DNA from 4 places in the Neobacillus sp. Fa239 genome. Region 3 is predicted to be linked to each of the others. Evidence: riboswitches for the same ligand, from Rfam matches in the RefSeq annotation. Region 3 holds a riboswitch; each other region holds the start of a gene.

Region 1 (8,017 bases), 2.8 Mb from region 3:
TGGGACAAGTTTAACCGTTTTTGGCAAAACTGAGTCAAGTTTTACGATTTCCCTTATTCCCCATACATTATCAGAAACCATCCTGGGTTTGAAGGGACAGGGTGAAGTCGTCAATTTGGAATGTGATATGATTGGAAAATATGTCGGCCATTTTTTAACAGGTCTTAAAGGGAACCAAAAGGAAAAAGGAATTTCCCTTTCATTTTTAGAAGAAAACGGATTCGTATAAAACAAAGGAGTGAGAAGATTGTTTAATACCATTGAAGAGGCTATTCATGAATTAAAACAAGGGAATGTCGTCATCGTATGTGATGACGAGGATAGAGAAAATGAAGGTGATTTCATCGCCTTAGCAGAAAAAGCAACGCCAGATGTCATTAATTTGATGGCTACCCATGGAAGAGGGTTAATATGTGTTCCAATTGAAGAGGAGCTAGCTCAAAAACTGAATTTATGGCCAATGGTAGCGAAAAATACAGATGCCCATGGAACAGCTTTTACCGTCAGCATTGATCATAAATTTACATCAACAGGAATTTCGGCTTTCGAGCGTTCCGCAACCGTTTTAAGCATGCTCGATCCGGAAGCAAAACCAGACGATTTTAAAAGACCCGGGCATATTTTTCCTTTGATCGCTAAAAAAGGCGGTGTATTAAGGAGAACAGGCCATACGGAAGCGGCTGTCGATTTAGCCAATTTATGCGGGGCAAAGCCTGCTGGCGTGATTTGCGAAATTATGAATGAGGATGGGTCTATGGCACGAGTTCCTCAATTGCGGAAAATTGCTGATGAATTAAACCTGAAAATGATTACAATAAAAGACCTGATTGAATATCGCAATAAAAAGGACCGGCTGGTCAAACGGGAAGTGGAAATCACACTGCCTACAGAATTTGGCACTTTTAAAGCAATCGGGTATACAAATTTTGTAGACCAAAAAGAGCATGTCGCATTAGTGAAAGGGGAAATTGATCCCGAAAAACCAACTCTCGTCAGAGTACATTCGGAATGTTTAACGGGTGATGTTTTTGGCTCCTATCGCTGTGATTGCGGCCCGCAGCTTCATGCAGCCCTTAAGCAGATTGAGCAAGAGGGTAACGGAGTCCTATTATACATGCGCCAGGAAGGGCGGGGCATTGGCCTATTAAATAAACTAAGAGCCTACAAGCTCCAGGAAGAGGGTTACGATACAGTCGAAGCGAATGAGATGCTAGGCTTTGGTGCTGATTTAAGGGAATACGGGATCGGTGCTCAAATATTAAAGGATTTAGGCATTACGAAAATGAAGCTTCTAACGAATAATCCTCGAAAAATTAAGGGTTTAAAAGGCTATGACCTTGAGGTGGTGGAGCGGGTTCCGCTTCAAATGGAATTGAGAAGAGAGAATGAAAACTATTTAAAAACAAAACATGACAAGCTGGGACATCTTTTACATTATTAAACATAAATGGAGGATCAAATGATGGGACATATTTTTGAAGGCAATTTAGTTGGAACAGGGTTAAAAATAGGGATTGTAGTTGGGCGGTTTAATGAATTTATTACTGGTAAATTACTTAGCGGTGCCCAAGATGCCTTGAAGAGGCATGGGGTTGATGAAGCGGACGTTGATGTGGCTTGGGTACCAGGGGCATTTGAAATTCCGTTAGTTGCTCAAAAAATGGCGAAAAGTAAAAAGTATGACGCAGTTATTACTCTCGGGACTGTTATTCGGGGATCTACCCCTCATTTTGATTATGTTTGTAATGAGGCGGCGAAAGGCGTTTCCGCAACAGCCTTAAATAGTGGTATACCAGTCATTTTTGGGGTACTTACCACCGATTCCATTGAGCAGGCTATTGAACGGGCCGGAACAAAGGCTGGCAATAAAGGCTGGGATGCGGCGACGGCAGCAATCGAAATGGCTAATCTTTTCAGAAGTATCGAGCAATAAGATATGGATTTATGAAGCAAACCAATAGGCAAACTATTTTCTGTTTGCCTATTTCAATTATCAACTACTTTTTTTATAAATCTATACAAATAAAAAAATATATATAATAATAGAGATAACATAAAAAAATGAAAGAACAGGTGCTAAAATCTTGAAAGAGATTGTAGCTTAAAAGGGAAGTTGGTGTAATACCAACGCGGTCCCGCCACTGTAAATGGGAGCAACCTATAATATGTCACTGTCAAAATAGATGGGAAGACATAGGAAGCCATGACCATGAGCCAGGAAACCTGCCTGTTTTTAAACACCTGCAGCCTACGGGGATAGGAGAGTGTTAAGCATTTAAACGTAAGCATTGCGTTTTTTCTTAACATTACATAACACCCTCCTCCAATTTGGGGGATTTTTTTATGGGAAATTTTAAAAGGGGAGACAGACATGAAGAGCAGAAAATCAAATTTATGGATGGCAGCAATACTTTTGTTTGCATTATTAACAAGCGGATTCCAAATTCCAGCATTTGCAGCAATAGAGGGGCAACAAGGGACGGTTTCCGTTTTTGGAACCGATGAAGCAGCACCATTACTGCCTGAAAAGACCATTCAATTAGGAGATAAAGAAACCGCTACGGAAGCATTGGAAAGTGCAGTTGGGAAAGAAAATGTGGAATATTCTCATTCTACCTACGGTGATATGGTGACGGCGATCAGCGGATTAAAGGCAGAAGGAACCAATTATTGGGCTTTCTATGTGAATGGAGTAGCCGCACAAATGGGGGCCGATACATACATTGTCCAGAATGGTGACAAAATCAGTTTCCGTTATACGGACTGGACGAAGCCTCCGCAAAGCAGCGTGTCCATTAAAGTGGTAGATGATAAGCAAAACATAATGAATAATTTATCAGGGATTACCATTATTGGGCATCCTACCGCTTTGCAGCTTTTGCAGACTGCCCTTGGGCCTGATAAGGTAGGGTTAACAGATACCCAATACGGAAAAATGATAACTTCGATCAACGGAATGAAAGCAGAAGGCACCAATTATTGGGCATTTTATATTAATGGAAAAATGGCACCGGTTGGAGCAGACAGCTATCAGCTACAGTCGAATGATCAAATCAGTTTTCAGTTCGAATCCTGGCAGGCTCCCGGTGATAATGGAAATAATGGAGATAATGGAGATAATGGGAATGACAAGCCAGTCGTTCAACCAATTTCCAATGTGACAGTAAATAAAGCAATCAGCTCTGTCGATGGATACGTCATGAAAGAGAAAATAGGTGAATGGGAAGCTATTGCCTTGAAACAAACAGGCAGAAAGATTCCTGCCAGCTATCTGCAAAATGTGAAAAAGCAAATGATCCAGAATCAAGGTCAATTTCATAAAATCACCGATACGGAAAGATATGTTCTTGGAATTCTTGCAGCCGGTGGGGACCCCACGAATATTGAAGGTTATAATCTAGTGAAGGAAATATATAATGGAAACGTGACCAAACAAGGTTTAATCGGTGTTGCCTATGCGCTAATTGCGCTTGACAGCGCGCACTTTCAAATCCCGGCATCTGCTGTTTGGACGAGAGAAAAGCTGGAAAACTATTTGCTTGAAAAACAAAACAAAGACGGCGGCTGGGCCTGGGATGAAAGCAGCACAAGCGATATTGATACAACGGCGATGATCTTATCAGCATTTGCTCCATATAAAAACCAAGCGAACATGAAAGTAAAAATAGATAAAGCCGTTCAATATTTATCGAAGCAATACCTTGGCCATAAAATCAACAATAGTACGACTGCTTCCCAAGTAGTCATCGCCCTTTCAAGTTTGGGGATTAATGCCAGTGAAGGCTTATTTGCGGATAGCAAGTCAAACCTGCTCCAATATTTATTATCCTTCCAAAATAAAGACGGCGGATTTGGCTGGAAAAGCGGGGATTCAAGTGACCCGGTATCGTCTACTCAAGGGTTCCAGGCATTAGCAGCCTACCTGCTTTATACGAAAGGAAGCGGTTCATTGTATCAGTTGCCGCTCTTGAAACAGGCTCCGGTCAATGAGCAGGCGGCTCCAGCCACAAACATTAAAAATGGTCATTCTTTACCGGACACGGCAAGCAACGCAGAGAATCTTCTCCTTTTAGGGGCAGTGTTCATCCTGATCGGGATGGCAGCATTCTTTTTGTTTAATAGGAGGAAATCAGCTTGAGGCGATTTTTAACATTAATGATCACCATCCTGCTTTCGGTAAGTCTAGCGGGGTGTGGTGGTACATCAGCGAGTTCCACAGGCCAAGCCAAAAAGGATACAAAGCCCGTAGTGATAGCGGTCCAAAAGGATACTAGTAAAAGCCCGACCGTTCCTGTACAGCCAAAAGCAAAATCTACGGCAATTCCGGCTGTGAAAAAAGAAAGTACAAAAATCAATGAGCCAAAAAAAGCAGTTATAACCGAAAAGAAAACAAATACTGCTGAAAAACAAAAAACAGTAACAACAATAAAACCTGCAGTAAAACCTGCAGTAAAACCTGTAGTAAAACCTAATAGCCAGACATCCGGAGCAAAGCCCGTAACAAAAACACCTGTTCAGAAGCCGATTTCGACCGTTACCATTTCGATTGTAGGTCCGAAAGATCATCGAAATATTCTCGCTGCCGAAAAAGTAAGCTTTCAGGACGGAGATACAATTTATGATATTCTCATGCAAGCTGCCAAAAAACACGGGATCCAGGTTGATTCCCGTGGCAGCGGCGCAACCGCTTATGTAGAGGGAATCGATAATATTTATGAGTTTGACTACGGTGTCAAGAGCGGCTGGATTTTTAAGCAAAACGGTAGCAGTTTGACAAGAAGTGTCGGGGTTATGAAAGTCAAAGCAGGGGACAGTATTCAATGCCTATACACGGAATAAGCGATAGAAGCATGGGATTTCGTTTTGAACGGTTACACCCGCTGGTTACTTTTCTTTACTATGTGGGGAGTGTCGCCCTTATGATTCTTATGCTTCATCCGGTTTTCTTGGTTTCGGGGTTCGTCATGATATTGATGATGAACCTCCTCCACGATCGGTTTCAGGGACTTCGGCACTGGCTTGTTTTCATTTTTTCAACCTTTTTGCTAATGGTGATCCTGAATCCTCTTTTTAATGAGAGAGGGCGTCATGTTTTATTTGAAATCCACCAGCATCGCTTCACATTGGAAGCGATTACCTATGGAGGAATGAATGCAATGGCGATTATCGCCATTATTGTCCTCTTTATTTCCTATAACATTGTGATGACGCCAAATAAATTGTTATTTTTATTTACAAAATTTTTACCGCAGTTTGCCGTCCTCTTAATGCTGACGCTCCGGTTTATCCCGTTAATGAGACGAAGATTGGAGGAGATTTCAGTTATACAAAAAAGTAAGGGACTCTCGGTAACTCAGGGACAATGGAAATACCGGGCAAGAAACGCGATGCTTTTTGTCCAGGCACTATTAACTTATTCCCTGGAAGAAGCCATCCAAACGGCAGATTCCATGAAAGCGCGGGGGTACGGTTCCCATCAGCGCTCAAGCTATGAGCATTTTACTTTTCGAAGCGGCGATTTGCTGGCAGGTATCTATTTGCTGATTTTGTTTACGCTGATTATTTACGGGAGAGCTTTTGGCTTTGGATTTTTGCAAATTTATCCGGTCATGGAATCTTGGCATTTATCTGTGATGGATGTTCAAACACTTATCTTTTATTTATTATTTATAAGCTTTCCATTATTTGTTGAAGCAGGGGGGATGCTTAGATGGCGATTATTCAATTAAATGATGTTTCCTTTACCTACCCAGACTGTTCAGATCCAGCCATCAGGAATCTTTCCCTTGAAATAAAGAAGGGACAGTTTGTCGTCCTGTTCGGTGCATCCGGTTCAGGCAAAAGCACCCTTCTCCACTTATTAAAAAACGAGATTCGCCCGCACGGAAATCTGACAGGTGACATTTTGATAAAAGGGGAATCAAGTGGGATAGGATTTGTTTTTCAAGATCCGGAAAATCAAGTGGTTGCAGATGATGTGCTGCACGAAATGGTTTTTGGTCTCGAAAACATTGGTCTGTCTCCGAGTGAAATGAGAAGCCGGGTCGCGGAAATGGTTCATTTTTTTGGTGCAGAATCCTTGCTCCACAGAAAAACCCATGAGCTTTCCGGCGGGAGAAAGCAACAGATAAATTTAGCTTCTATCCTCTTGATGCAGCCGGATATATTGTTATTGGATGAACCAACCGCCCAATTGGACCCGGTTAGTTCAAGAGAATTTTTAGATATGCTGAAACGGCTGAACGAGGAATTTGGAATGACGATTATTTTGGCCGAGCACCGACTCGATGAAGTGTTTACCATGGCAGATCAAATTGTCATGATGGAAAAAGGACAGGTTCTTTTAAGCGGCGAACCTAGGAAAGTACTTGAAAAGGTTTGGAATTCTCCAAATCAAGCCTTTGTGCCAAGCATCCCGGCGCTATTTTTTAGTATGGGAGGCAACGGGGATGTTCCCTTAACCGTAAAAGAAGGAAGAAACTGGGTTCAGCAAGCGGCACCACAAATAGTTGAGAAAAATGTATCTTTGAATCCAAGAAATTGTGGTGAGGTATGGCTGAAGGCCAAGAAGGTACAATTTCGCTACGATAAGAAATCCGAATTCATCTTAAATGAGCTCGACCTTTCATTAAACAAAGGGGATTTTTACGCTTTGCTCGGCGGAAACGGGTCAGGAAAGTCCACTTTATTAAAAGTGCTGGCGGGGTTGGTGAAACCGGAAAGCGGCCGGATTTTTTATGAAAATAAACCTTTGAAAAAAATCAATCTCCCGAAAACAATCGGGTATTTGCCGCAAAATCCAAAGCTATTTTTCATTCAGGATACGGTAGGAAAAGAAATGGAAGTCATAATGGAGCAGTGGGGCATTCTTCGAGATGATAGAGTAAAACAGCTTTTGGTAGATTTGGGCATCGATCAATTGCTTGAAATCCATCCATATGATTTAAGCGGCGGGGAGCTTCAAAAGGCGGCGATGGCTTGTTTATTACTAAGAAAACCGGAAATTCTTCTTTTAGATGAACCGACAAAAGGGTTGGATCCCATTTCTAAAGAGAATCTCGCTAAAATTCTTGGCAAACTGAATGCTGAAGGAATCACCATTTTTATGTCTACTCATGACGTAGAATTTGCTGCCCAATATGCAACGACATGCGGCATGATGTTCCAGGGGAAGATTACAGCAGAAGGAGCACCAGAAAGCTTTTTCAAAGGCAATTTCTTTTATACAACCATGGTTCAGCGGCTTTTCCGGGAAACCTCCGTGATCACAAAAGAGGAGGCACTAGGAAGATGCGTTTTAATCGAGTCTTAATGAAAGTTATCTTATTTTTCCTTGTTGTTGGGGTATTATTGACCTCTTTTTGGTGGGAAGATCAATATTTACTCTTGAGCTTTGGAATGGTAATTTTGATATTTGGACTATTTTTGATTCGTTTTGAAGGAAGAAAGGTCGATCCACGAGAATTGGTCCTGCTTGCCGTTTTGGCGTCCATTGCCGCTGTTGGCCGGATTCCGTTTGCCAGTATTCCGAGCGTGCAGCCGACGACATTTGTCATCATGATGGCCGGTTTGGTATTCGGGGCTGAAAGCGGCTTTATTATTGGAGCTGTGGCGGCCCTTGCTTCCAATATGATCCTTGGTCAAGGTCCGTGGACACCGTGGCAAATGGCGGCATGGGGACTTGTTGGTTTTACAGCAGGGCTTTTAAAGAATACGAAACTGTTGCAGTGGAAGTGGGGAAGGCTTCTCTTCGGGTTGATCTGGGGCTTTTTATTTGGCTGGATTATGAACATCTGGGGCTTACTTTCCATGGTACAGTCGGGTACGCCGCTAAACATGAACACAATCGTTCCTTATTTTGCTGGAAGTGCCTTATTCGATTCCATGCATGCTGTTTCAAATGTTTTCTTTCTCCTGGTATTCGGTAATGCCTGGCTGAAAATATTGACTCGTTTTCAGAGGAAATATGGATTGTTGGAAAAATAAAACCTCCTGTTCAGCAAGAGCAGGAGGTTTT
Region 2 (8,017 bases), 2.0 Mb from region 3:
GGAAAAATGGAAACGAAAACATCTGAAAAAAGAGTTATTAAAAATTATAAAGGCACTGAATTACATGCAAAGGGCTGGATTCAAGAAGCAGCATTGCGCATGCTGTTAAACAATCTTGATCAAGAAGTAGCGGAGAGACCGGAAGATCTTGTTGTATATGGCGGAATAGGGAAAGCGGCCCGTAACTGGGAATCCTTCGATGCAATTGTGAAAACGCTATTAGAATTAGAAGAAGACGAGACTCTATTAATCCAATCAGGTAAACCTATAGTTGTTTGGAAATCACATAAAGGTGCACCGCGCGTTTTACTGGCCAACTCTAACCTTGTACCTGCCTGGGCAAACTGGGAGCACTTCCATGAGCTTGATAAAAAAGGCCTTATTATGTATGGCCAAATGACGGCTGGCAGCTGGATTTATATCGGAAGCCAAGGGATTGTTCAAGGAACTTATGAAACATTTGCTGAGCTTGCGCGCCAGGAATTTGGCGGTTCATTGAAACACACAATCACGTTAACGGCCGGTCTGGGCGGCATGGGCGGCGCTCAACCGCTTGCAGTTACGATGAACGACGGTGTATGTATTGCAATTGATGTAGATGAATGGAGAATTGACCGCCGTATTGAAACAAGATACTTGGATGTAAAAACAAAAGAACTTGATGAAGCGTTAAAATTAGCGTTTGAAGCGAAGAAGGAAGGCAAAGCGCTTTCGATTGGTTTACTCGGAAATGCAGCAGAAATTTTACCACAAATGATTGAAAAAGGCTTTAATCCAGATGTGTTAACAGACCAAACTTCTGCCCATGATCCGCTCAATGGGTATGTACCGATTGGCTATTCGTTAGAAGAGGCAGATAAATTAAGAAAAGAAGATCCAACTCATTATGTGAAGCTTTCGAAGCAAAGTATGGCGACACATGTAAAAGCCATGTTAACGCTGCAGCAAAAAGGCGCCGTTACATTTGACTATGGTAACAACATTCGTCAGGTGGCAAAAGACGAAGGTGTTGAAAATGCATTCGATTTCCCTGGATTCGTTCCAGCCTACATCCGTCCATTGTTCTGCGAAGGAAAAGGACCTTTCCGCTGGGCAGCATTATCTGGCGATCCAGAAGATATCAGAAAAATTGACGATGCATTACTTCGTGTATATAAAGATGATGAGCATCTTTGTAAATGGGTTCGTATGGCTCAAGAAAAAATCGCGTTCCAAGGGCTTCCTGCACGTATTTGCTGGCTTGGATACGGTGAAAGAGCACGCTTTGGTAAAATCATTAATGACATGGTTGCGTCGGGTGAAGTTTCAGCTCCCATCGTTATCGGTCGTGACCACTTAGATGCTGGTTCTGTTGCTTCTCCAAATCGTGAAACAGAAAGCATGAAAGACGGCAGTGATGCAATATCTGACTGGCCCATCCTAAATGCGATGATTAACGCTGTTGGGGGCGCAAGCTGGATTTCTTTACACCATGGCGGCGGCGTAGGTATGGGATATTCCCAGCACTCTGGTATGGTTATCGTTGCCGATGGTACGAAAGAAGCAGAAGCACGTTTAGAGCGCGTATTAACAACTGACCCTGGTATGGGTGTTGTCCGCCATGCTGACGCCGGTTATGAAATAGCGATTAAAACAGCGAGAGAAAAAGGCATCAAAATGCCAATGTTAAAGCAAGATTAAGAACAAACCGAAAAGGTTTGAAACTAATGAGTAAAGCACTTTTTATCAGAAATGCTTCTCAACTCGTGACCTTACAAGGGAGCTCAACAGCTCCCTTTGTTAAAGGTGCGATGTCTGACCCAAGTTGTTTTGGAAGGTAATAATTAATTGGATAGATATGTGGAGTGGAAATATGACTTATTCAATAAAATTTGTAAAAAAAAAGGAACAAGCTATGAATTTTTGGTCCGGTGGAAAAACAAGGCAACTGGCCATATATCCTGAAGATGCGGATTATAGTAAACGGAATTTCCAATGGCGCATTAGTACTGCTGATGTCGAAGTTCAAGAATCCCTATTTACGCATCTACCAGGTGTCCAAAGAGTAATAATGATAATTAATGGTGAAATGTACCTTGAGCATGAAGGAAAACATTCGGTGGTTTTGAAGCCTTTTGAGCAAGATCGCTTTGATGGTGGATGGACAACAAGAAGTAAAGGGATAGTTAAAGATTTTAATTTAATGTTATCAGAGGGTTGGGATGGAGGGCTTTCCTTCATTCAGTTTAATAAGGATATTCAAGATTTAATGTTGGATGCAACAGGAACGGCAGAGGTTTTTTATTGTGTTGAAGGAATGGTAAGAGTTGAAATAGGTGAAGATGAGCCTTTATTTTTCGAAAAAGGTGATACATTGATTATTATGAGGGAGAATTTATCTGAAGAAACGAATATTAAGTTTTGTAATAAAATTAAAAAAGAGGTTTCTATTATTAGAGCAATAATTGTTAATCAATACCAGTAGACATTCTTATTAACTTTAATTTGGTGCAAAAATTGCATATCAACCGAGGGGCGCCTATGGAGTTATTTAGGTTAATAAAATTAACTGCCTAAAATATTGATCTTCCTAAATATGTTATAGAAAATTTTGTAAGTGCTTTCATAAAAAGGAACAAATTAACAAAGGGAGGATGAATGGAGAATGAATTCAGTTCAACAAGAATTAGACTTTACAGAGGAATTGGTTCAAGAAGAAAAAAAGCTACAACGGGCATTGAAATCCCGGCATTTAACGATGATCTCGATTGGAGGGGCAATCGGGACGGGATTGTTCCTTGGAAGCGGTGCGGCTATTTCCCAAGCTGGGCCGGGAGGGGCATTGTTTGCTTATATTTTTATCGGGGCAATGGTGTACTTTGTCATGACAAGCTTAGGGGAACTATCTGCCTTTATGCCGACAAGCGGTGCGTTCAGCACATACGGGACCAAATTTATTGATCCGGCCTTTGGTTTTGCTCTTGGATGGACTTATTGGTTTAGTTGGGCTATGACCATAGCGGTAGAATTAACTGCTTCAACGATGGTAATGAAATTCTGGTTTCCGGATAGTCCATCGATGCTTTGGAGTTTCGGATTTTTAGCACTAATTTTTCTATTAAACTATTTATCCGTTAAGGGATATGGTGAAGGGGAATATTGGTTTTCCATTATCAAAGTTGTGGCAATTGTTATCTTTATTGTCATAGGGCTGCTAATGATTGTTGGAATTATGGGCGGACAAGCAATCGGATTTAAAAACTTCACAGTGGGAAAAGCACCTTTTAGTGGAGGTATACTTGGCACTTTTGCGATTTTCCTGGCTGCTGGTTTCTCTTTTCAAGGTACAGAAATTGTCGGGGTTGCTGCAGGCGAAAGCGAAAACCCTGCTAAAACGATCCCGAAGGCAGTTAAAAGTATTTTCTGGAGAATTCTCATCTTTTACGTATTGGCAATCTTTGTCATAGGGCTCATTATCCCCTACAACAACCCAAGTTTGTTAAGTAATGATATCATGGTTAGTCCATTTACTCTTGTATTTAAAAAGGCAGGGCTTGCCTTTGCAGCGGGACTTATGAATGCTGTCATTTTAACAGCCATTTTATCGGCAGGTAATTCAAGCGTATATGCTTCAACGCGGATGTTATATGCCATGGCAAAAGAAGGACAGGCGCCGAGGATATTTGCTAAACTTAATAAGCGTGGTGTTCCTTTTGCAGCCATTATTTTAACGACGATCATTGGCATGTTTGCCTTTTTATCTTCCATCTTCGGTGATGGCGTTGTGTATGTATGGTTAATGAATGCAGTCGGCATTACAGGATTTATTTTCTGGCTTGGAATTTCAGCGAGCCACTATCGGTTCCGTAAAGCATTTGTGGCTCAAGGTTATTCACTTGATAAGCTGCCTTATCGGGCAAAATGGTATCCATTTGGACCAATATTTGCGCTTTCTGTTGGTTTACTCGTCACTTTAGGTCAAGACTACCAGGCGTTCCTTTCAAACAAAATTGATTGGGGCGGAGTAATTGCCGCCTATCTTGGCATTCCTCTATTCTTTTGCTTATGGTTTGGCTTTAAGTTCATAAAGAAAACAAAGGTAGTGAAACTAGAAGAATGCGAATTTGATTTTGACTATGCGAAAAAACATGATTGATCAATCTTAGGAAAAGGTGCCCAAGAGCCAATTTTTGGGCACCTTTAACTTTTGAAAATGGACAGCACTCTTAAATGTTAGGGTGTTTTTGTTTAATGTGAGCCATTGCGTAACTTATTTTACTTCTAGGAGTGCCGCCAAAAGGGGCTTTCTTTGGAGTAACACTTGTGATGTTTTATAGGAAAGCGGCTGTATCAAATCGATACGCTATTAAATCGATACGCTATTAAATCGATACGCTTTTAAATCTATATCTTAGTAAATGTCGATGTAATCTCGTCTAGCATTACCTGCCAGGCTTTTTAATTTGGATAGGGCTAAGTCACATATTCGCCATAAAGGATGGACTCAAACTGCTATTGCAGGTGTAACTGGTTTTGATAGGAAAACAATAGATGTTTTAAAAATAAATCTCCCTTGCAATAGATGTTGAAAGTATATTTCATTAAATCTTTCTTTAGTTGTTTTGCATATATTGCAGGAAATATTATCACTAGTCTCTAACTAGGGACTAGTATTGGTCTCATAGTAGAGACTGGTTCTGAGAAAATCATCTTAGATTAGTTACCTCTACGAGGCGTTTGCATGAATTGCAGACGCTTTTTTATTTTTAGGGTTAAGCAAATTACGGATTTCGTCGAAATATGATGATTATTGTCCAATCCAAACTTGTCCTAAGAAATATATTAAATAGAGGAAAGTATTCTTTCTTCAGATAACCCAATAGGTACTGGAGGTGATATACATGCTTGATGGATTGAGTATGTCTTTTACGTTAATCGTAGTATTGTTCATTCTACTAATCATTGTTGGTACTTCGTTTACGATCTAGTAAATTTTTTTTCGGGATTAAGTGCAGGCTGAGTAAACTTTCCCTTTGTCTAGACTACTGAAACGAAAGGAGGATGAATTACACATGTTTTTTTTCCCTGGCGGCTTTAGAAGAAGGTTTCTCCCTATTGAAATCGAAATCGAGATAGAAAGAAGAAGACGTATTGAAATCGAAATCGAGATAGAGAGAAGAAGACGTATCGAAATCGAAATTGAAAGAAGAAGACGCAGATTCTTTTAGACAAATGATTTAAACATGTTTCCAAAGAGCCTACGGGCTCTCTTTTTTAGGCTATTTTCACTTAAAAGTTTAAGAACTATTGACATGCATCAGTTACTGGAAATGGGACGGTTTAAGTGGCAAAGAAAAAAACCAATAGTTTCGTAGTGTACAAAACTTACAACTTTTAGCCCTTTTTTGGAAGTTCGAATGGAGATGAATGATAAAAGTTAATTGACAAAATTTACGAGCATATTTAATATTAAATTGTCCAATTAAATAAGAAATTTTCTCAGGTGCTTCAATTCGAAGATAATAGGGAAACCGGTTAAAGTCCGGTACGGTCCCGCCACTGTAATCAGCATTATTCGAACCGTTCAGCCACTGCAAAACAATTTGTGGGAAGGCTTCGGTGCTCGCTGTAAGTCAGGAGACCTGCCTGTGAAAAATAGCACAATATACCTTCGAGGAGAGGTAGGTTGAAGAATTATATATGAGGATTCCTGTACGTGAATCATATATACATATTTCAACATAAACTCTGCCGAATAAGGCAGAGTTTTTTCTTTTTTTGTAAGGGGTCGTTGCTAGATTAAAAGAAAGGAAGATGGTTTTGACAGATATTATTTATAATCGTGCAGCTGCAATCCGTCCGTTGAATAGCAAAGCGATGCAGAGAGCAGAGTTTCGCTTAGATGATTTAACAAAACCAAAAGGAAGCCTTGGAATCTTAGAACAAGCCATCATTCAGCTCGCTGGAATTACTGGAAACATTATTCCTTCAATAGATAATGCCGGCTGTGTTATTTTTGCTGCTGACCATGGTGTCAATGAAGAAGGGGTATCAGCTTATGATTCTCATGTTACGGAAGAAATGACGGTAAATATGTGCATGGGAGGTGCAGTGAGCAGTGTTTTGGCAAGACATAGCAGGATTGACCTACAAGTCGTTGACGTTGGAATAAATTCAAAAGTGAGGCACCCAAAAGCGGTGGTTCGTAAAATTTCCCTAGGTACCCGGAATTTTGTGCAAGACTATGCCATGTCTCGGGAGCACGCAGTAGAGTGTGTGTCTGTTGGTATGGAAATAGCTGATCAACTTATTGATGAAGGGAAGGAACTGTTGATTTTTGGAGAGATGGGGATTGGAAATACAACCTCCGCTGCAGCAATGGCTGCTGTTCTTTTAGATTTACCTGTGAAGCAAGTCGTAGGAAAGGGGACGGGCATTAGTGATAGGCAGCATCAGCATAAGATACAGGTTATTGAAACAGCGTTGACTAAACACTGTATTTGCAAGGATGATCCATGGGATATCCTAGCTGCCGTTGGCGGATTTGAAATCGGGGCAATGGCAGGAGCCATGATTGCCGCTTCCAGCCGGTCCATTCCAGTTGTACTAGATGGATTCATGACAGGTATCGCAGCGTTATGGGCCTCCCGTTTCAATAAGGATATTAAAAATTATTTGATTGCCTCCCATTGTTCATTGGAACAGGCACATACCTATGTATTAAAAGCATTGCAATTAGAACCAATGGTACAATGGCAGCTTCGCTTAGGTGAGGGGTCGGGAGCGCTGCTAATACTGCCCACTTTGCAGCAAGCGTGCCGAATTATGGCGGAGACATCTACCTTTGATGATGCGAAAGTGAGTAACCCACATCGTACGGAATTAAAAGAGGATGCTTTCATGGATTATGATGGTGAAGACACTCTTGGGCCATCTAAACTTGATTTTTCTCCTGCCGAACAGAAGGCAGTCTATAAAGCATTGGCGGCCCGCAGGGATATTCGTTCTTACTTGCCTGACCCCATTTCAAAGGAAGCTCTGGGACGCATTATTCAAGCTGCTCATTTAGCTCCATCCGTCGGTTTTATGCAGCCTTGGAATTTTATCGTTATATCAGATCAAAACATTTTAAATGAATTATATCGTGCAGTTGAGAAAGAAAGGATTCGGGCTTCGGTAAAATATACTGATATGAAACAAGACCATTATTTGCGGTTGAAGCTGGAAGGACTATTACAGGCGCCGATGACTATATGCGTAACGAATCATTCGGGAAGAGGAGGCCCGCATGTTTTGGGGAGGAATACCATTCCGGAAACGGACTTGATGTCAACAGCCTGTGCTATTGAAAATATGTGGTTAGCAGCTCGGGTAGAAGGGATTGCGATGGGGTGGATTAGCATCTATCAGAAGGAAGATGTTCGCAAGATTTTAGGAATCCCAGATTCGATTGATCCAGTCGCATTGCTTACTATCGGTTATACCTCCCATTTTCCGGATATCCCGATATTGGAAAGGGTCGGATGGGGAAAAAGATTAAATTTGAAAGAGCTCATCTTTCAAAATATATGGGGGGAAGAGGAGAAGGATGTATGAAAATTTACACACGCGGAGGAGATAAAGGTAAAACCTCCATTATTGGTAAAGCCCGCCGTTTTAAAGATGATATTCGGATAGAGGCCTATGGAACCGTTGATGAAGCAGGCGCTTATATCGGGCTTATTATAAGTGAACTTGAAAAAAGGTATGAGGATATTCGGGAACATCTCTTATCTGTCCAACAAATGCTTTGGAATGTCGGCGCAGATTTAGCTGCTGCTCCTGATGCAGATTACACCTACCGTACACCGGAAAATGCTGCTGGAGTGCTTGAACCCTTGATTGATTCCTATAAGGAGGAAGCAGATCAAATCACTAAATTTATTTTGCGTGGCGGAAGCCGTCATTCAGCGCAACTTCAAGTCGCCTGTACAATTGTCCGACGGGCAGAACGATGTACTGTAGCTTGTATGCGCCAGGAGGGAATTCATTTACCAGC
Region 3 (8,017 bases):
GCCCAAACCCTGAAGGGAAAACCAAACCAGGTCACGTAGAGAGGTTCTACGTGCCCGAAACTGGTAGGGAACTACAAACCAGGTCATGTAGAGAGGTTCTACGTGCCCGAACTCGGTAAGGAAAACCAAACCAGGTCACGTAGAGAAGTCCTACGTGCCCGAACCCGGTAAGGAAAAGCAAAACAGTTCACTTAGAGAAGTCCTATGTGACCGAAATGAGGAGGAAGCTCAAATGAATCAAAATTATAAGAATCATACGAGGTATCATCCGCTTTTTCATTATATTTTATCGCTATTAATATTAATTACAATCATTTGTGCCATATGCTTTGCTGTTAAAAACGGACTGTGTCTGCCGTCTATCCTTGCTTTAGCCATTTCTATCATTCTGGCTATCATGTTTGTCTTAATTCGTACGTATCCATTAAAGGCGCAGGACCGGGCGATAAGAGCGGAAGAGAATCTTCGACACTATGTCTTAACGGGAAAATTGCTTAATCCAAGACTTACTGTAAGACAAATAATTGCTCTCCGTTTTGCTGATGATGCGGAGTTTCCTGCACTAAGTGAAAAGGCTGCTTCACAAAATTTAAGTCCGGATGATATTAAGAAACAGATTACCAATTGGAGACCGGATAATTACAGGATTTAGGATCTTGCCATTAAAAAAGACGATCGCGAAATTCAAGCAAAGAATTTCGCGATCGTCTTTTTTTAATAGGATTCATTTGTGATTGCAAAAGTGCCGCTGATCTTTAAAAATATGGGGTCAGTCCCCCGATACTGTAATGCGGTAAAGTGTTAATCCGCGAATAGTTTAATAAATTTCATTTAAAAAACACTGCAACCCCTTGGTACATAAAGGGGCTGCAGTGTTTTTTAGAATAGGCTAGTTTTAGTCATGTTAGTTTATTATTGTGACCTTTAAATGTTTTACGCCAAAATTGATGGCATCTTGTTCAGAAGGCATAAAGATATCAATTCTGTTTCCTTTAATGGCTCCACCAGTATCTCCTGCGATTGCTTCACCATAGCCTTCTACATAAACTTTACTGCCAAGCGGTATAACAGATGGGTCAACTGCGATGACTTTTTCATTTGGGTGTGCTTTAATGTTTATTCCCGTAGCCGTAATACCGGAACATCCTGCACACGAAGCCGTATAGGCTGTAGCTTTCACCGTAATTTCCTTTGAACTCGAATTACTTGTTGCTTCAGCTTTTACCGCAGGTGCACTTTCCTTGGGTGCCTGTGCTTCAGGATTTATAGATTCTGTATGTATCGATTCTGTATGGAATGAATGCTTCTTTAGTTTTACTGTTAAAGCATGATTAGTAGTTTTTAAGCCATCAAAAATTAATAGATTTAATCCAGGATGGATGAGATCGGTATTTAAATTGTTCCATTCTTTAATTTGCGAAACAGTTACCTGATGATCCATGGATATATCCCATAATGTGTCACCTGGTATAACCGTATGATGTTTTTCCGGTGCAATTGTTAGTACATCCCCAGGGTGAATAAGGTCTGTATTAAGGCGATTCACCATTTGGATATTTTTCACAGTCGTATTATTTACGCGTGATAGATCCCAAAGTGTATCCCCTTTTTTTACTGTAATCGTTGCAGCGTTTGCATTAGCACTTACAGTTACTGAGAGCACAGCAACTGCTATTATTGATAGAATTTTTTTAAGCATTTCTTTTACCCTCCGTGTTCTTTGGTTGCTAATTTTTCTTAATAGTAGCATAGAATTTTCTGAGAAAAAGAACAGGGAGGTGTTAAATCGTTTACATACGTGGCAAATATATTGCAGTAATATGTCTAAAATAATTGAATAATCAGAAAAAATGTCATTTTTTAAACCGTTTTCATAACAAAAAGCCCAGCACTATGCACTACGGAGCTCCATTTCTATTTATTAAAATAATATTACAAAATATGAATCTGATGGTAATTCATTCCCAAATATCCATTAAAAAAAATGGGGTCAGTCCCCCGCTATGGTAACGCAGTAAAGCGTATAACAAAAGAAATAGGAATAATATTCCAATTATTTTTCAAAAAAAAGACATGTTTTTATAAAAAAACATGCCTTGTAATATTTTATTCTACTTAGATCTTATAGTAGGAACGATTTCATTTTTAAGAGCGTTCAATAAGTTGGTTCCATCTGGACTACCCAGACCTGTGCATGGATCCCAACCTGGCCCGGCGGTATAAGCCCCTCTTACACTACTTGATTCATTGTTTCCCATTGTAATATCATGATAGGCATTGCTATCAGTCGATAGTTGATAAAGAGTTGGGTTTATAAATCCTACCGGCTTACCGATTTGTTGGTTTATGAGAGCAATCAAGCCTGCCCAGAGTGGGGCAACTGCGCTAGTTCCACCATATACAGCCTTCTGTCCATCGACAAGAACTTCATAGCCGGTAGCGGGGTCAGCGTTTCCAGCAACATCCGGAACACCTCGTCCTTTTTTTCCTTTGAGATTTGCTGAAGAAGGGACATTGGCTGACGCCTGCCAAGGAGGCAGATTAAATACGGCACTAACCCCGCCTCCGGTACTGCTGTCAGGTCCTTCATTCCAAACATCTTCGCTCGTAATGGTTTCTCCCAAACTCTCAAGCTTTGTCCCGCCGCAGCCGAGGACATGGGGGCTGGAAGCAGGGAAATCAACATGAACGAGACCGTCATTCATGCCATCGGCGGAGCCGCGGTCACCAGAGGAGCAACAAATGGTGACACCTAGTGCTGCTGCATCTTGGAAAGCGCGATCCATCGCAATCATTGCCTGGTGAGTCCATTGATCTTCCGCGGCACCCCAACTAATAGAAATGACAGAAGGCTTATTGACGGTGTCGTGAATAGCCGTCGTAATGGCGTTCAAAAATCCTGCATCTGTGTTGGGGGCAAAGTAAACCGCCATTCTCACTCCCGGAGCAACAGCTCCAGCCACCTCAATATCTAACGCTACTTCACCGTCAGGACCGCTTGGGTCTCCTGTCGGCTGATTCGTTGCCTCGTCTACCGATATGTCTACTAATACTGGTTCCGTTACTCCAAGCGAGGAGAAATATTGTTGCATTTCAGCAGGGTTATAGCCGCCGCCTAATTCAATAATACCGATGCACTGTTCGCTGCAATTAATATTCTCTGGAAAATTATAAAGGCTGGCCACTTGAGGTGGGGTATAAGACTTCCTTGATGTTTGATCTCTATGGGGCACGATCTTTTCCTCAAAAATCTGAAAATGGGGCCGAAGCTGTGGACGGTTGTCCAGTCCAACCACTGCCTCAACAATATCGGCAAGGTCCTCTGGAATATGAATGGGCCCGGTACGTCCCCGATAGTTAAATTTTAGATGTTCGTAGTTTGTGAGCTTTACTTTAAAGGCATTACTAAAAGCTGATGCTGATCCAGAAAGCAAGATGGTACCTGCAGCCGCGTTCATTTTTTTAATTGATAGGCCACGGTTTTTAGCGAAATCTTTCACTTTCAATAGATCATTTTGATCTACCCCATGAGCTACCACAAATTCTTCACGGCTAAGATGCTGTACTTTGGTAAAAGGGAGAGTGCTCTTCTTTTCTAAAAAACTAGTAACCGGCGGTCGACGAACTAGTAAAGTTACAGACATTTCTTCATCAGGATGAACTGGAGTCAATTTAACGGCAAATGGTAGCGGGGTTCTCTCACTTCCAGGTATCTGCACGTACCCGGATTCTTCTTGGCTATTTGAACGATTTTCCTTTTCCATCTTTTCATCCTCCTTAAATTTGTCCTAGAACTCTATTATATATAGGAAAATTTTAACATGATAGGAGCAAAAGTATGATTTAGGAAGTTTTTTTCCACGACGATACAGATCCACAGAATAAAGGGCTGACGATGACCATCGCCAGCCCTTATTCAAGATCCTTATTCAATCTACCCTATGCGGGTTTCGCCTGTTTTTGGTCTAAGCGATGACTTAGGAAGGTTAGAAGGCTTGCCCCTATTGCGACCAGCCCGCCGACCAATGTCACACTCATCAAATTTCCTTGATTGTAAACAATGCCGCCTAATGCTGAACCCAAGGCGATCCCGATATTGCTTGCAACTGGCATCAGTGAAGCAGCGAGTCCTGTCGCATTTGGCTGATATATACCGGCAAGGTCAATCAAATAAAGCTGGGTAGATGTGGTTAACATGATGGCCATTAATGACATCAAGCCAATATTAATCAATCCATAGATAAAATGATTGGTTGTCCAATACAAGCTAGCCAGTACTATTGCCTGTACGAGGAAAACCAATCGCAGGCGGCCGATCGCATTGTGAGAGGCAATTTTACCGGCGAGTATGTTGCTGAAAATCGAAATAAATCCGTAGCCAAACAAGATTAAACTGATTGAACTGCTAGGAGCATCCATTACTTTCAGGATTGGAACAAGATACGTATAAACGGCATACGTCGATCCAAATCCAAGAGATGGAATGAAAAAAGCCATTAAAATTCGCGGGTGTGTCAACAAAGAAAATTGATCACGCATCGAGCTGCGAAATTGACTGAGCTTATTAGGCAAAGTTAAGAAAGATGCCAAAAACGCAATTCCACCGAGAAAAGTCGTTAACAGGAAGGTTGCATTCCAGTTGTACCTTTCAGCGATGACGGTGCCAATGGGCACTCCAATCACGTTCGCTAGAGTAAAGCCGCCAAAAACGAATGATATAGCAAGTCCTCGTTTGGCAATTGGCATGGTTTCACTTGCCACAATCATAGCAAGTGAAATTAAAACTCCTGTTACAATTGCCGTCATCATCCGAAGTGTGAGGATCATCATGTAGCTTGTCGAAATCACACATAGAGCATTGAGAATGATAAACAATCCGATCAAAAACAGCATCCATTTACGCTTTGGAAAATGACTTGTTGCCGACATCACGAGTGGGGTGCCAATGGCAAAGGTAATGGCAAACGCAGAAACAAGTGTGCCTGCTTTTGCATTGGTTATATGAAGACCCGAGGAAACATCGGTTAAGATCCCGACGATGACAAATTCGCTTGTCCCGAGAACAAAGGTTAATAAAGTAAGTGTAAAGATGAGCAGCCAATGCCGCTTAGATAATTCTGTGGTGTTCATAAATACCTCTTTTCTTAGATGAATGTAAATGTGTCACAAGGCAGGTAAACAATTTAATTATCATACCATAAAACATTTTTATGAGGATAGTTCAATCTTATTAGAAACTAGTTTAGGAGGAAAAACTATTTCCTATATTGGAAAGGTTTCTCTGAAAAACATATACAAATGATTTTGCTTCCCTATATAATGAAACTATCATAAAAAAATAATAGAAGCATAGGTGCTAAAATTCTTTCAAAGATATTTAGCTTAAAAGGGAAGTTAGGTGAAATACCTACGCGGTCCCGCCACTGTAAATGGGAGCAACCTATAATATGTCACTGTCGAATCGATGGGAAGGCATAGGGAGCGATGATCATGAGCCAGGAAACCTGCCTATTTTTTCATGCGCCAAAAAACCTACGAGGATAGGGAGGGGTGGAAGCTTAGGCCACGATTACTCTGCATGAGTAACAGAATCTAAACAAACCAACATCTCCATGTCAAAATGGGGATGTTTTTTTATTGGTGCAAAATTTTATGATAGTCGAAAAAACAGGAGGAAGTAATGTGAAGAAATGGTATTCACTATTGTTTGCCGTGTTGCTGACAATAGCAGGTAGGGCATGAATCAACAGTCCAAACCTCGAAAGAAATTGACTTTTCGATTTTCGTTATTGTTACAGCAAATGTTGGAAATGTGGACGAAATGGTGCCTGTCACTGTCCATACATGGATTTTTGTGAATGGCGAACTGACAGAAGAGGCCTTTATTCAAAGCATTATGACGGCAACGGAAGCAAAGCTAAAGCCAAGCTTTTCTTAAATATATTGGATTCCGTAACAGGGATCTCTTCGGATCGTATTTTAATCGCTTCAAGTCAAACAGGAACAGTGATTGAATCTGCAGGAACGAACAATTCTTTAGGAAAACTGATCAGTGAAGCTGTCTATCAATGCACGGCCAAAGCGATTAAAAATTCACAAAAAATAGCAGCAAAATGAGGTGTTTATCCGGTGGTGTCATCTCCATTATTCATTTTTATAACAGGAGGAGTGCGAAGCGGGAAAAGCAGCTTTGCAGAAAGGAAGGCTGTAGAAATCGCCAGCGAAACAGGAGGACAACTCATTTACCTGGCAACAGGCGTTCCTTCCGATTACGAGATGGAAGAGAGGATTTGCAAACATAAGCGAGATCGAAGGGCCATGAAGGATCATTGGAAAACGATTGAACAGTCCGTGAATATAAGGGAGCTTGCAGAAGATATCCGTGAAAAAGATATCATTTTACTCGATTGTGTGACAACACTTTTGAATAATGAACTGTTTTCTAACGAACGTGAATTGGTTCCGCTTGATGTTGAAAAGGTTAAGAAAAGCATTGTTGCGGGAATGATCGATTTAAAGAAAAGGGCAAACGCATTGATTGTTGTCAGTAATGAAGTTTTAAACGAACCGTTAGTCGGAAATACTCTCGTTTTTACATATAAAAGATTACTAGGACAAATCCATCAGCAATTGGTAAGAGAAGCAGACGAAGTCTATTTAGTGGAGTCGGGCATTCCAATTGTCATGAAAAAAGAAAGTAAATGAAGGATGGGCAAAAATGAAATTCATCAAAGGATTTTTGATTAATCTTCAATTTTTCACAGCCATTCCCGTTCCCATTGAAATACCGATGGAGCAGGATCTTCTCAGAAGGGCGGTTCAAACCTTTCCATTATTAGGCCTTTTTCAAGGTCTCATTTATTCCGTTCTTTTTTATGTATTAAAGGAGTGGACGCCGTTTTCTCATCTTGCTGATGCCTTTTTCCTTTGGCTAGCGACGATTCTCCTAACCGGCGGAATCCATCTCGATGGCTGGATGGATGCGAGTGATGCGTATTTTTCCTATCGTGATCAAGAAAAGCGGCTCGAAATTATGAAGGATCCACGAACAGGAGCATTTGGGGTGATATCCATCCTTGTTTTACTCAGCTGCCGGTTTCTATTTATCTATGAAAGTACGATGAACATAAAGTCCATATCATATATCTTAATGGCTGCCATTCCTTTTTTGAGTAAAAGCGTGATGGGTGTCCTGCTCGTAACTGTTAAATCAGCTAAAAATGAAGGGCTGGGTTCCTTGTTTCAACGTGCAGCATCACCTAAAGTGTTAGGGATTTATCCTCTGTACATTCTGGGTCTTCTGTTTCTAGCGTATAAAAATATCTTATTGGCGGGATTATTGGTCATTGTTTCTGCTGGGTGTGTCTTCTTTTGCAGGCGGAAAGCCGTGAAATGGTTTGGCGGGATTACGGGGGATGTATTGGGGGCCTCTATAGAAGGGACTGAGTTAGTGCTGTGGATGACTGTGTGGTTATTGCATTATTTCGTCATGGCTTAACAATCGCTAATAAAAGAAGAGCCTATTTAGGCTGGAGTGATTCTCCTTTATGTGAAGAAACAAAGGACTTGAAGACGCATAATCGGTATCATTGCTATTTTGCCAGTGATTTAAAAAGATGTTTGGATACAGCCAAAATATTGTTTCCACATACAAACCCTTATCCATTAACTGAATTACGCGAAATGAATTTCGGCGATTGGGAAGGGAAAACATACGAAATTTTGAAGAATGATTCACGATACTGCCGGTGGTTGAAAGACCCTGTCAATTATTCCCCGCCAAATGGAGAGTCTTTTCAGCAATTCACTCAAAGAGTTCTAGGCGGCTGGAGAAAAATAACGGAGGAAGTTCTCGCTAAACCTATCGAGCGCTGTGCCGTTATTACACATGGCGGGGTAATCAGATATTTATTATCTCAATTTGCATCTGAAGAAAAGGAATTTTGGTCATGGCAGGTACCACATGAACACGGATTTGAGCTTGTTTTTGATAGGGAAATGTTAAGGGGGGGTAATC
Region 4 (8,017 bases), 2.4 Mb from region 3:
GTTGGGGTGACTTGTTTCTTGTTCACCGGTGTTGCATCTTCCGTTTGCTCCAGTGCCCATGGTTCGGCTTCCTTTTGCAGACGCTGATGCGGTTTCAACGGCTGTATTGCCTGATTTAATGTATACTTCCGCTGATAACCGCGCGGAGTAATGATCAATCCTTCGTAGAAAAATGTTGAAGAGTTGCCAATTAAAACGGTAGTTAACATGCCAATTTCATGTTCGAGCATCTCTTGTAAATTGGTTAAAACGATCTTTTGACTATCACGGTAAGCACTTTTTACCAATCCTACAGGAGTGTCTGGCGAGCGATATTTTAAGAGAATTTTTTGAGCTTCCATAATCTGCCGTGTTCTTCTCCCGCTTTTTGGATTGTATAAGGCAACCACGAAATCAGCTTGAGCGGCCGCTTCGATTCTTTTCTCGATCAAGCTCCAAGGTGTCAAATGATCACTTAAGCTGATCGTACAGGCATCATGCATGACCGGTGCGCCTAATAAAGCAGCACAGGAGTTGATGGCGGAAATGCCAGGGACCACCTCCACTTCTACCCCTGAGTTTTTTTTCCAGCCTTTTTCGATTAGCACTTCATAAACCAGTCCTGCCATTCCATATACTCCGGCATCACCGCTCGAAATGACGGCTACCCTGTAACCGTGCTCGGCTTGTTTCACAGCCTCCTGGGCCCGGCTCACTTCTTCTGTCATTCCTGTGCTGATGATTTGCTTTCCAGCTATTAATCCCTTGATTAGATCAACGTATGTTTTGTAGCCGATGATAATATCACTTTCTTGGATGGCTTCTTTTGCCCGTCCAGAGATATGTTTTTCATCACCAGGGCCAAAACCAATAACGAATAATTTGCCTTTCATCCTATTACGCCACCTTCCAAAATTTCCAAAATCCAGATACTATCGGCTGTTAAACCTTTTCTTTAACAGCCTTTTGTATTCCTTCGATGCATTCCGACCCTTCTGGCTGTATGAATCCTTGTTCGGAATAGTGATAGATCGCATGCTCTTGAAGGCAATGACCTTCCGCCAGATGACGCCTTACAATTGTAGTTCCCACTTCTGGGCTTACGTTTTTATACCAAGTCCCTGATGGATAGACGATGGCAACGGGTGCATCCTTACATCTTCCATTGCATCGTGTTCTTGTTGTATGAATAAGTGAATCTAAATCTAAATTAGCAATTTCATTCCGAATGGCTTGTGTTGCTTCCTCCCCCCCTTTTCTCATACAGCTGCTGCCGTTGCAAATGAATACATGGTGTTTCGTCCCTTGTAAATTCCAAGTAGTCATGTCACACACTCCTTTTCGTTTTTTACGCAAAAAAGCACCCCTATGGACATAGGGGTGCAGAATATATACACAAAAAAATGCGATGTATGTTCAGCACTTCTACCTATGTTCCCGTAGGTTGATTGAAGCTCTTAGGTAAAGGCAGGTCTCCTGACTTAGGTTCATCATTCCATTGCGTCTTCCCGAATTCCTTCAGTGACATCTGCAACGAACTCCCCATACAGTGGCGGGTACCGTGACGGATTTATACCGTACTTCCCTATTAAGCACAAATTTTTAATGTGCACCTATCCTAATCTATTTAATTGTTAAAAAGGCTTGTTTCCTCTAAAGCAATACTTGGATCATAAAAAATGATTTTGAATCATCATAACGCAAAAATCCGTTCAACATGAGTTGAACGGATAAAACGTAAGCACAAAGAATGTTAATAAATAATCATTTTTGTCCAAACGTTCCATCTTCTCAACCCCCGAAGAAATTAGAAACTTTAACAGCTAAGACAGGTCTCCTGACTTGTGTATCTTCCTACTTTAGACCCTTCCCGTATCGTCTATATATACGTTTCAGTGGTTTGTCTATTTCGTCCACACTCACAGTTGCGGGGACAGTTCTGGTATTGCACCAGATTCCCTATTAAGCCCTAAGGCATCTTAACTAATTGTTAACAAATTAGTATTTAATTTATGAGATATTATTATACTAGTCTATCAGATTTAATATTTCAAGAGTTTATTAAACTTCTTTTACGAAAACGCTGCCCGCCAATAACTTCATCTTGTTTAAATAATTATCAATAAGCCGAAAATATACAAGTTTTTATTAATTTCCTTGCATATTTCGGCTTTGTTACATTCAAAAAACATCCTTCATAAACATCATTTTTTAATTGCCATATACAGCTACGTGTTTGTCTTTTGCAGATCCATTCCAATAAGTTTCGATGATATGGTGTGCGAATTAGTTAAATAGCCTTTCCAACCTTCGTTTTTTAACATAATTTGTAATAAGAAAGCACCATTGTACCAGTTGCGATTTAGTTGCAACTCAAATAAGGAGGTATTGATTTATTAAAAAAATTATTATGAACGAATCGATTCAATCCAATGTGGTAAGGCTTGTATCGGAAAACGGTCAACAAGTGTTACCGACAGTTCAGGCGCTTAAGATGGCAATGGAAATGGGATTGGACCTTGTCCAAATCAGTGAGGCAGATCCACCGGTATGCAAGATTTTAGATGGTGGAAAATACAGATATGAATTACAAAAAAAAGAAAAGCAGAATAAACAGAATCAGGTAACCATCGAAACAAAAGAAATACGCATGTCCATCACGATTGACGAAAATGACTTTCAAACAAAAGTTAAAAGCGCGATTGGCTTCTTAACAAAAGGGTATCATGTAAAGGTGAGCGTCCGTTTTCGCGGGAGAGAAATCACCCATTCAAACATTGGGGAAGAACTTCTCAGCAATTTTTGCCAAGAGGTCAGCCACTTGGTGAAGTCTAAAACAAACGCCACATTGCAAGGCCGCATCTTGTCGATTTTGTTGAAACCATAAAAAAGAGCCTATTAAAGGCTTTTTTTATTGGCTCAATTGTGCGATCAGCGAGAACTAATCAAAATTTTGCAGTATTGATTGGTTTTAATGGTGCAATTCCTTATTTCAAATCCGAAAAAACTTATAAATTAAAAACGGTAGGTTTATTTTTATAGTGGTTTAAATTCATGCCGACTTGATGCAGGCAAGCTTTACGGTGAAAGTAGGAATTTTGCTGATTGCCTGCTTTTTTGTAAAAATATTATTTTTAAAAAAGGATTTGTTGATATTATTGTAGAATTCTGAAAATAACGACTTCTTGATATACGAGGTGATAATATTGAAAAAGCAGTTCATTTTTCTTATAATTTCGCTATTTTTAGTTTTTGTCTTGTTTTTCATGTTCCATGATTTCCGTTCAAAAAAAACAATCATTGCTGTACTTGATTCAGGAATAAGTCAAACAAAAAGCATAAAAAAGGCTCATGTTTTAAATGGATTTAATTTTATTAATCCCTTTCAAAAACCGAAAGACAAATACGGGCATGGGACAGAAATGGCAGAAATCATTTCTCAAATGTCACCAGATAACGAAATTCTTCCTGTAAAAGTGGTATCCGACAGGAATACAATCAATCACCCCTTCATGGGACTGGCTATTCTTTACAGTATCGTAAAAGGTGCAGATGTAATTAACATGAGTTTTTCCTATACCCCAATGGATTTTTTTACATCTTTGATGATAAAAGTTGGAGAAGCAAAAGGGGTGGTATTTGTCGCTGCAGCAGGAAATGAAGGAAAAAATAAGGTTGATTTTCCTGCGGACCAAAATGGTGTGATTGCGGTTGGTGCTTATGATACAAAAACGAAAAGGATTGCAAGCTTTTCAAATTATGGAAGTAAAATCGCTGTATACGCTCCTGCCGATGATATTCCTAAAGTTTTGGGTAAAGGGACGAGTATGTCAACAGCATTTGTGACTGGAATTGTTGCGGATATGATGAAAGATGGTGTAAAAAAGGATAACATTAAAAAAGAACTGAGTAAAGACTGTGATTTATTAACCCTTAAGAAAATGAATTATGAAGCCATCGACATAAATTCTGCCTTCGCAAAATATATGAATAAACCCTATTTGGAATTAGACCAATATAAAACTTTTTCAAGAAATAAATTTCAAGTACTAAATCTGAAAACAGAAAACCTTGAGAAATTGACTGTTAAAATAAATAACAAGGAAATGAAAACGTTTACTATTTCGAATCAATTGTTGATTCCTCTTATATATGGGATGAACAACATCCGGTTAACAGGTTACGGTGCGAACCACTTAAAAACCGTGAAAGATGCGGTTATCCTATACGAGCCAAAGCCCCCTGTAGTCCAAGATGAGTATTATATTAAAAACGGCATAAAATATGTATTATTTACCATTCGGGATTTATCGTTAAAAGAATTGAAGATTAACCATAAGAGAGTTGTTCCATCATTTATGGATTTGGAAGATCAAGATACCATTTATTCTTATCAAATGAAATATCAGAAGAATATCACCATAGAAGCAGAAGATTGCGCTGGAAACCGAACGGTCAAAACAATGGAAGGGTAATTTTTTAAAAAGAAATAGTTTAAGTTTGCTAAAGCATGTAGTGAGGATTAGCAAGGAAAACGTAAGCTTGTAAAAGAGCTTCCTGCGTTGAATGAAAAAGTAGAAGTTTCCTTATAATTAAAAAGATCTTGTCCTATGTTGCCAGGGCTGGGTCCTTTTTTGATTAGTAGATTTAATCCAGTCCGGTATTTTTGCCGGTCCTTTGACAGTAAACGACGTTCTACCATGAATGTCGTTTTTATGTTAAATCACTTATTTACAAACTGGATCTTATTAAAGTAACCTGCTACCGTTAGCAGAACAAGAAAAATGGCTGCCGCACAATCTGTTTCGTTAATCAGGCCAAAAAAATGCGATGCCTTATGTAAGCATCGCACTCCGTTAGTTGGAAAACGATTAACTTATTGTAAGGTTATCTCATCTCCAACATTCACCTCACCTATACGTTCAACCTTAGCCCATACTCCAAAAGTACCACTATGATTATTAACCAAGTTTCGGAGAACCCGAACATCCTGTCTTAATTCCTCTTGTGGATTATTCACCATTACACACCTTTGGAGTGGAGCAACAACTCTCAGGACAACCCTAGGTCCGACATTGATTAGTCGGTTCAACAAATCATCTTCGAGATATCCCGTTGATTCTGTATCGATTAAAACGTTTGCTCGAAAACGACGAGGGTCTACTGGCTCTCCTATTTCCTGACTCAACATATGTAACGCAGAGGTCGTAATGATACTTATTGGACCCTCGTCAAAATGAGATATTGACTCTTCAAGTGTCAAAGTTACTTGAAACCCGAGCCAATCAGTCAATGCCTCGTTTACAGCATTATTTTCACACCGATAATCAGTTCCATCAGGCATAGTTACAATTGGAGTAGTACCCTCATATCTTGCTCTAAAATTAAATAACCCGTCTATCAGTTGGAAGCGGCGTGTTGTCTTACCACTACCAAACTTTCCTTTTATGGTTTTTATAGCCCACAGACGGTCTCCCAAGAGACCTCGATTATCAATTGAAACTGCTGATAAAGACTCTCCTAAAATTGATTTTACAGGAAACCGACGGATTTCTTTGACTACCCCTACAAGTCCATTCTTATAATCCAAAGTTCTACCCCCGTTTTTCCCTTTATAGGATTTTATTCTCCAATATTCATATTAAACCCTTCTTCAAGTACCCTGCTTCGTTACTGCAATAAGAAAACGGGACCGCCGCAGCCATCATTTAGTGTTACCAGCCGGAATATGATCTTTTACTCAAGCACCCTTCAGCCATCGATGAAGCAGAGCCTCACCACAGAAAATGGAATTTTAATCGTTATTCCATGGTAGTTCAATATCTTTTTTTTTTCATATGTAATTAAACCAAATCAATAAGAAAAGGGTACATGGAATACTAAGCAGTAAAGCTAATTTGTAATTAACAAAGTGTAGACGTAACATTGGGAACATCACTGCATCAAATAATAAAGACCACAAAATGTTCCAACCATGATAATGTTTAATTGAGTGAAAAAATTTTAACCCAATCAATTCGATTACAACAAGTGCAACAATCCAACCAAATACATATAAAATACATTTCACTCTTGTTTTAGGAAATTTAGATAAGTATAAAAAAATTGCAGGACTTAAGATTAAAATGAGATAGATAAAGTATGATGCTTCACTATTGAAAGTTTAGCTCAATAATAAAAAAATGGGAATCACAGTAGCCATCCAATTCCTCTATGAAAGCACCCAATTATTTCAAGTGAAATAATTCACTATCTAAATGAATTATTTGGAAAGGGAAAAATTACAGTTTAAATCTTTTAATTAAAGTTCTTCTGATATGAATATGTATATTCTGCTTGTTTGATTGGTTCGTTAAGAAATAGGCTCAACTTATTAAATCAAATTTTTTTAAAGAATTGTAATTGTCACTTAATAAGCAAAATGCCTTGCTCCAAAGTAGAAGCAAAGCTAAGGATTAAGTAGAGGTTTTATCTGTGTCCTCCTTTTTGAGAATTGCATACTCCCGGATTCTTGCATTCATAGAAAGATGTTATTTGATCTCAGATAGGAAACTTTTTGTCCGAATGCCTGAACGACGTAATGTGACACTTGCTTTTACATCAATAGTTGCCCTTGCAAATTCTTGATCCCAGTTTCCTTTTACTTTTTTGAAATATTGGTAATCTCCATGTTTCATTTCATCACCAAACCCAAATATATCAACTTTATAGGTTGTTTGGACTCTTTTGATCGTACTCGAAACGATTTGTTCGATATACTGTTCTGTTTTTTTCTCCAGTTCTTGATAGGTTTTCGTTTTGTCCAAAGCTACATTACACTGGGTTCCAGTTAATTGCGATTCAGCATTTATGTTGATTGTAAAATGAGGTACTTGACGTTGAACACTTGCCTTTACTTTTGAATTGGTTCGAAAAACACGTACGTTTAAATATTTGTTTTTTTCACAGGGGATAGCAAGTTCCGTTTTTTTCAGCTTATTTTGAGTCCATAAGTAATTTCTCGTATGATAAACGGAAAGATAGCCGATTAATTTCTGATTTTTAAACACACCCATTCCGACAACTTCGACCAATGCAGGTGGGGTAAGTTGTTTCATATTATCGACGCTGTTCCCCTTTTTGGGAGTCCCTTTAATCGTGACGACTGCTGCGACTGGCTGGCGACCTTCTGATGTCCAAGAATCGATAATATCTTTTTTACGGACATCTGGATCAGACCCCCACTGATTAACCGCATTTCCTAATTGCATGTGCAATTTTAGAGTGGAAGCTTTTTGGATTGGATAAGACACTTTTAAAATGTCAGAAGCAGGTACACCTTTTGCGACAACGACATTAAAGTCTTCCCGAATTTCATTGTATCGTTCCAGATAATCAAAAAAATCCATTATCCCTTTTTTGGCAATCTTTTCGCTAATAATCGCTATTCTCATATGAGATAAGACCATTTTTTTTGACAATCCTATATTCATTCTTTGGGCAATTTCAGGGATCGAATCACCTTCAAGGCTATGGACTACAGTTGGCGTGTTTCCTGATGCCTGGTTTGGATTTAACTCTATCGTATTTAATTTTTCGACCGTCAATCTGTACTTCTTTTTTTCTCCTTTATCAATTGCCATCCCTGTAATAATCGCAACTTGATTCAACTCTTTAGAATCCCAGCATCCAACCAACAAAAAAAGAAGAACAAAACAACACACGAACAAAAGACATTTTTTCATGGTGTTCCCCTTTTTTTCGGAGGAGAAGGCGAAATGCTATCTAACTGATTTAATGGGGCCTCCGTATTCATAAATTTAGGACGCCTTTTCATCTGAAACAACGGAAGTCTTATAAGCACGTCTTTTTGATCTTCCACAATAAATGGAGCCATTGGCGCTAAATAAGGAACACCGAAAGACCGGAGACTGACAAGATGAGCAAAGATGGCACACAAGCCTAGAAACACTCCATATAAACCAAATATCCCTCCTAAAATCGTTAACAGAAATCGCAACAACCGTGTTGAATTAGCAAAACTATAAATAGGAGAAAC

Evidence for each region. Region 3 has a riboswitch for cobalamin ahead of ACZ5XR_RS24435 (adenosylcobinamide amidohydrolase). Riboswitches for the same ligand answer to the same signal wherever they lie in the genome.
Region 1: linked by a shared signal. The riboswitch ahead of ACZ5XR_RS09845 (DUF4430 domain-containing protein) and the one ahead of ACZ5XR_RS24435 (adenosylcobinamide amidohydrolase) in region 3 are both predicted to bind cobalamin.
Region 2: linked by a shared signal. The riboswitch ahead of cobT (nicotinate-nucleotide--dimethylbenzimidazole phosphoribosyltransferase) and the one ahead of ACZ5XR_RS24435 (adenosylcobinamide amidohydrolase) in region 3 are both predicted to bind cobalamin.
Region 4: linked by a shared signal. The riboswitch ahead of ACZ5XR_RS12440 ((2Fe-2S) ferredoxin domain-containing protein) and the one ahead of ACZ5XR_RS24435 (adenosylcobinamide amidohydrolase) in region 3 are both predicted to bind cobalamin.

The regions. Positions count from the first base shown of each region.
Region 1 covers NZ_AP041611.1:2,067,959-2,075,975, forward strand. The annotation lists gene ribE (riboflavin synthase) at 1-229, shown strand, start outside; gene ACZ5XR_RS09835 (bifunctional 3,4-dihydroxy-2-butanone-4-phosphate synthase/GTP cyclohydrolase II) at 248-1,441, shown strand; gene ribH (6,7-dimethyl-8-ribityllumazine synthase) at 1,463-1,933, shown strand; cobalamin riboswitch at 2,055-2,245, shown strand; gene ACZ5XR_RS09845 (DUF4430 domain-containing protein) at 2,372-4,138, shown strand; gene ACZ5XR_RS09850 (DUF4430 domain-containing protein) at 4,135-4,839, shown strand; gene ACZ5XR_RS09855 (energy-coupling factor transporter transmembrane component T) at 4,821-5,729, shown strand; gene ACZ5XR_RS09860 (ABC transporter ATP-binding protein) at 5,711-7,312, shown strand; gene ACZ5XR_RS09865 (ECF transporter S component) at 7,291-7,986, shown strand.
Region 2 covers NZ_AP041611.1:2,913,910-2,921,926, reverse strand. The annotation lists gene hutU (urocanate hydratase) at 7-1,680, shown strand; gene ACZ5XR_RS14120 (HutD/Ves family protein) at 1,853-2,464, shown strand; gene ACZ5XR_RS14115 (amino acid permease) at 2,645-4,135, shown strand; gene ACZ5XR_RS14110 (YjcZ family sporulation protein) at 4,881-4,967, shown strand; gene ACZ5XR_RS14105 (hypothetical protein) at 5,052-5,207, shown strand; cobalamin riboswitch at 5,464-5,643, shown strand; gene cobT (nicotinate-nucleotide--dimethylbenzimidazole phosphoribosyltransferase) at 5,800-7,575, shown strand; gene ACZ5XR_RS14095 (cob(I)yrinic acid a,c-diamide adenosyltransferase) at 7,572-8,017, shown strand, end outside.
Region 3 covers NZ_AP041611.1:4,949,221-4,957,237, reverse strand. The annotation lists gene ACZ5XR_RS24455 (DUF6526 family protein) at 233-652, shown strand; gene ACZ5XR_RS24450 (3D domain-containing protein) at 905-1,699, opposite strand; gene ACZ5XR_RS24445 (S53 family peptidase) at 2,112-3,764, opposite strand; gene ACZ5XR_RS24440 (MFS transporter) at 3,940-5,130, opposite strand; cobalamin riboswitch at 5,335-5,526, shown strand; gene ACZ5XR_RS24435 (adenosylcobinamide amidohydrolase) at 5,813-5,938, shown strand; gene ACZ5XR_RS24430 (hypothetical protein) at 6,007-6,117, shown strand; gene ACZ5XR_RS24425 (bifunctional adenosylcobinamide kinase/adenosylcobinamide-phosphate guanylyltransferase) at 6,130-6,705, shown strand; gene cobS (adenosylcobinamide-GDP ribazoletransferase) at 6,719-7,498, shown strand; gene ACZ5XR_RS24415 (histidine phosphatase family protein) at 7,468-8,017, shown strand, end outside.
Region 4 covers NZ_AP041611.1:2,583,287-2,591,303, reverse strand. The annotation lists gene cobJ (precorrin-3B C(17)-methyltransferase) at 1-872, opposite strand, end outside; gene ACZ5XR_RS12440 ((2Fe-2S) ferredoxin domain-containing protein) at 922-1,305, opposite strand; cobalamin riboswitch at 1,429-1,611, opposite strand; cobalamin riboswitch at 1,790-1,976, opposite strand; gene infC (translation initiation factor IF-3) at 2,390-2,866, shown strand; gene ACZ5XR_RS12430 (S8 family peptidase) at 3,186-4,454, shown strand; gene ACZ5XR_RS12425 (MOSC domain-containing protein) at 4,856-5,569, opposite strand; gene ACZ5XR_RS12420 (Ger(x)C family spore germination protein) at 6,510-7,703, opposite strand; gene ACZ5XR_RS12415 (spore germination protein) at 7,700-8,017, opposite strand, start outside.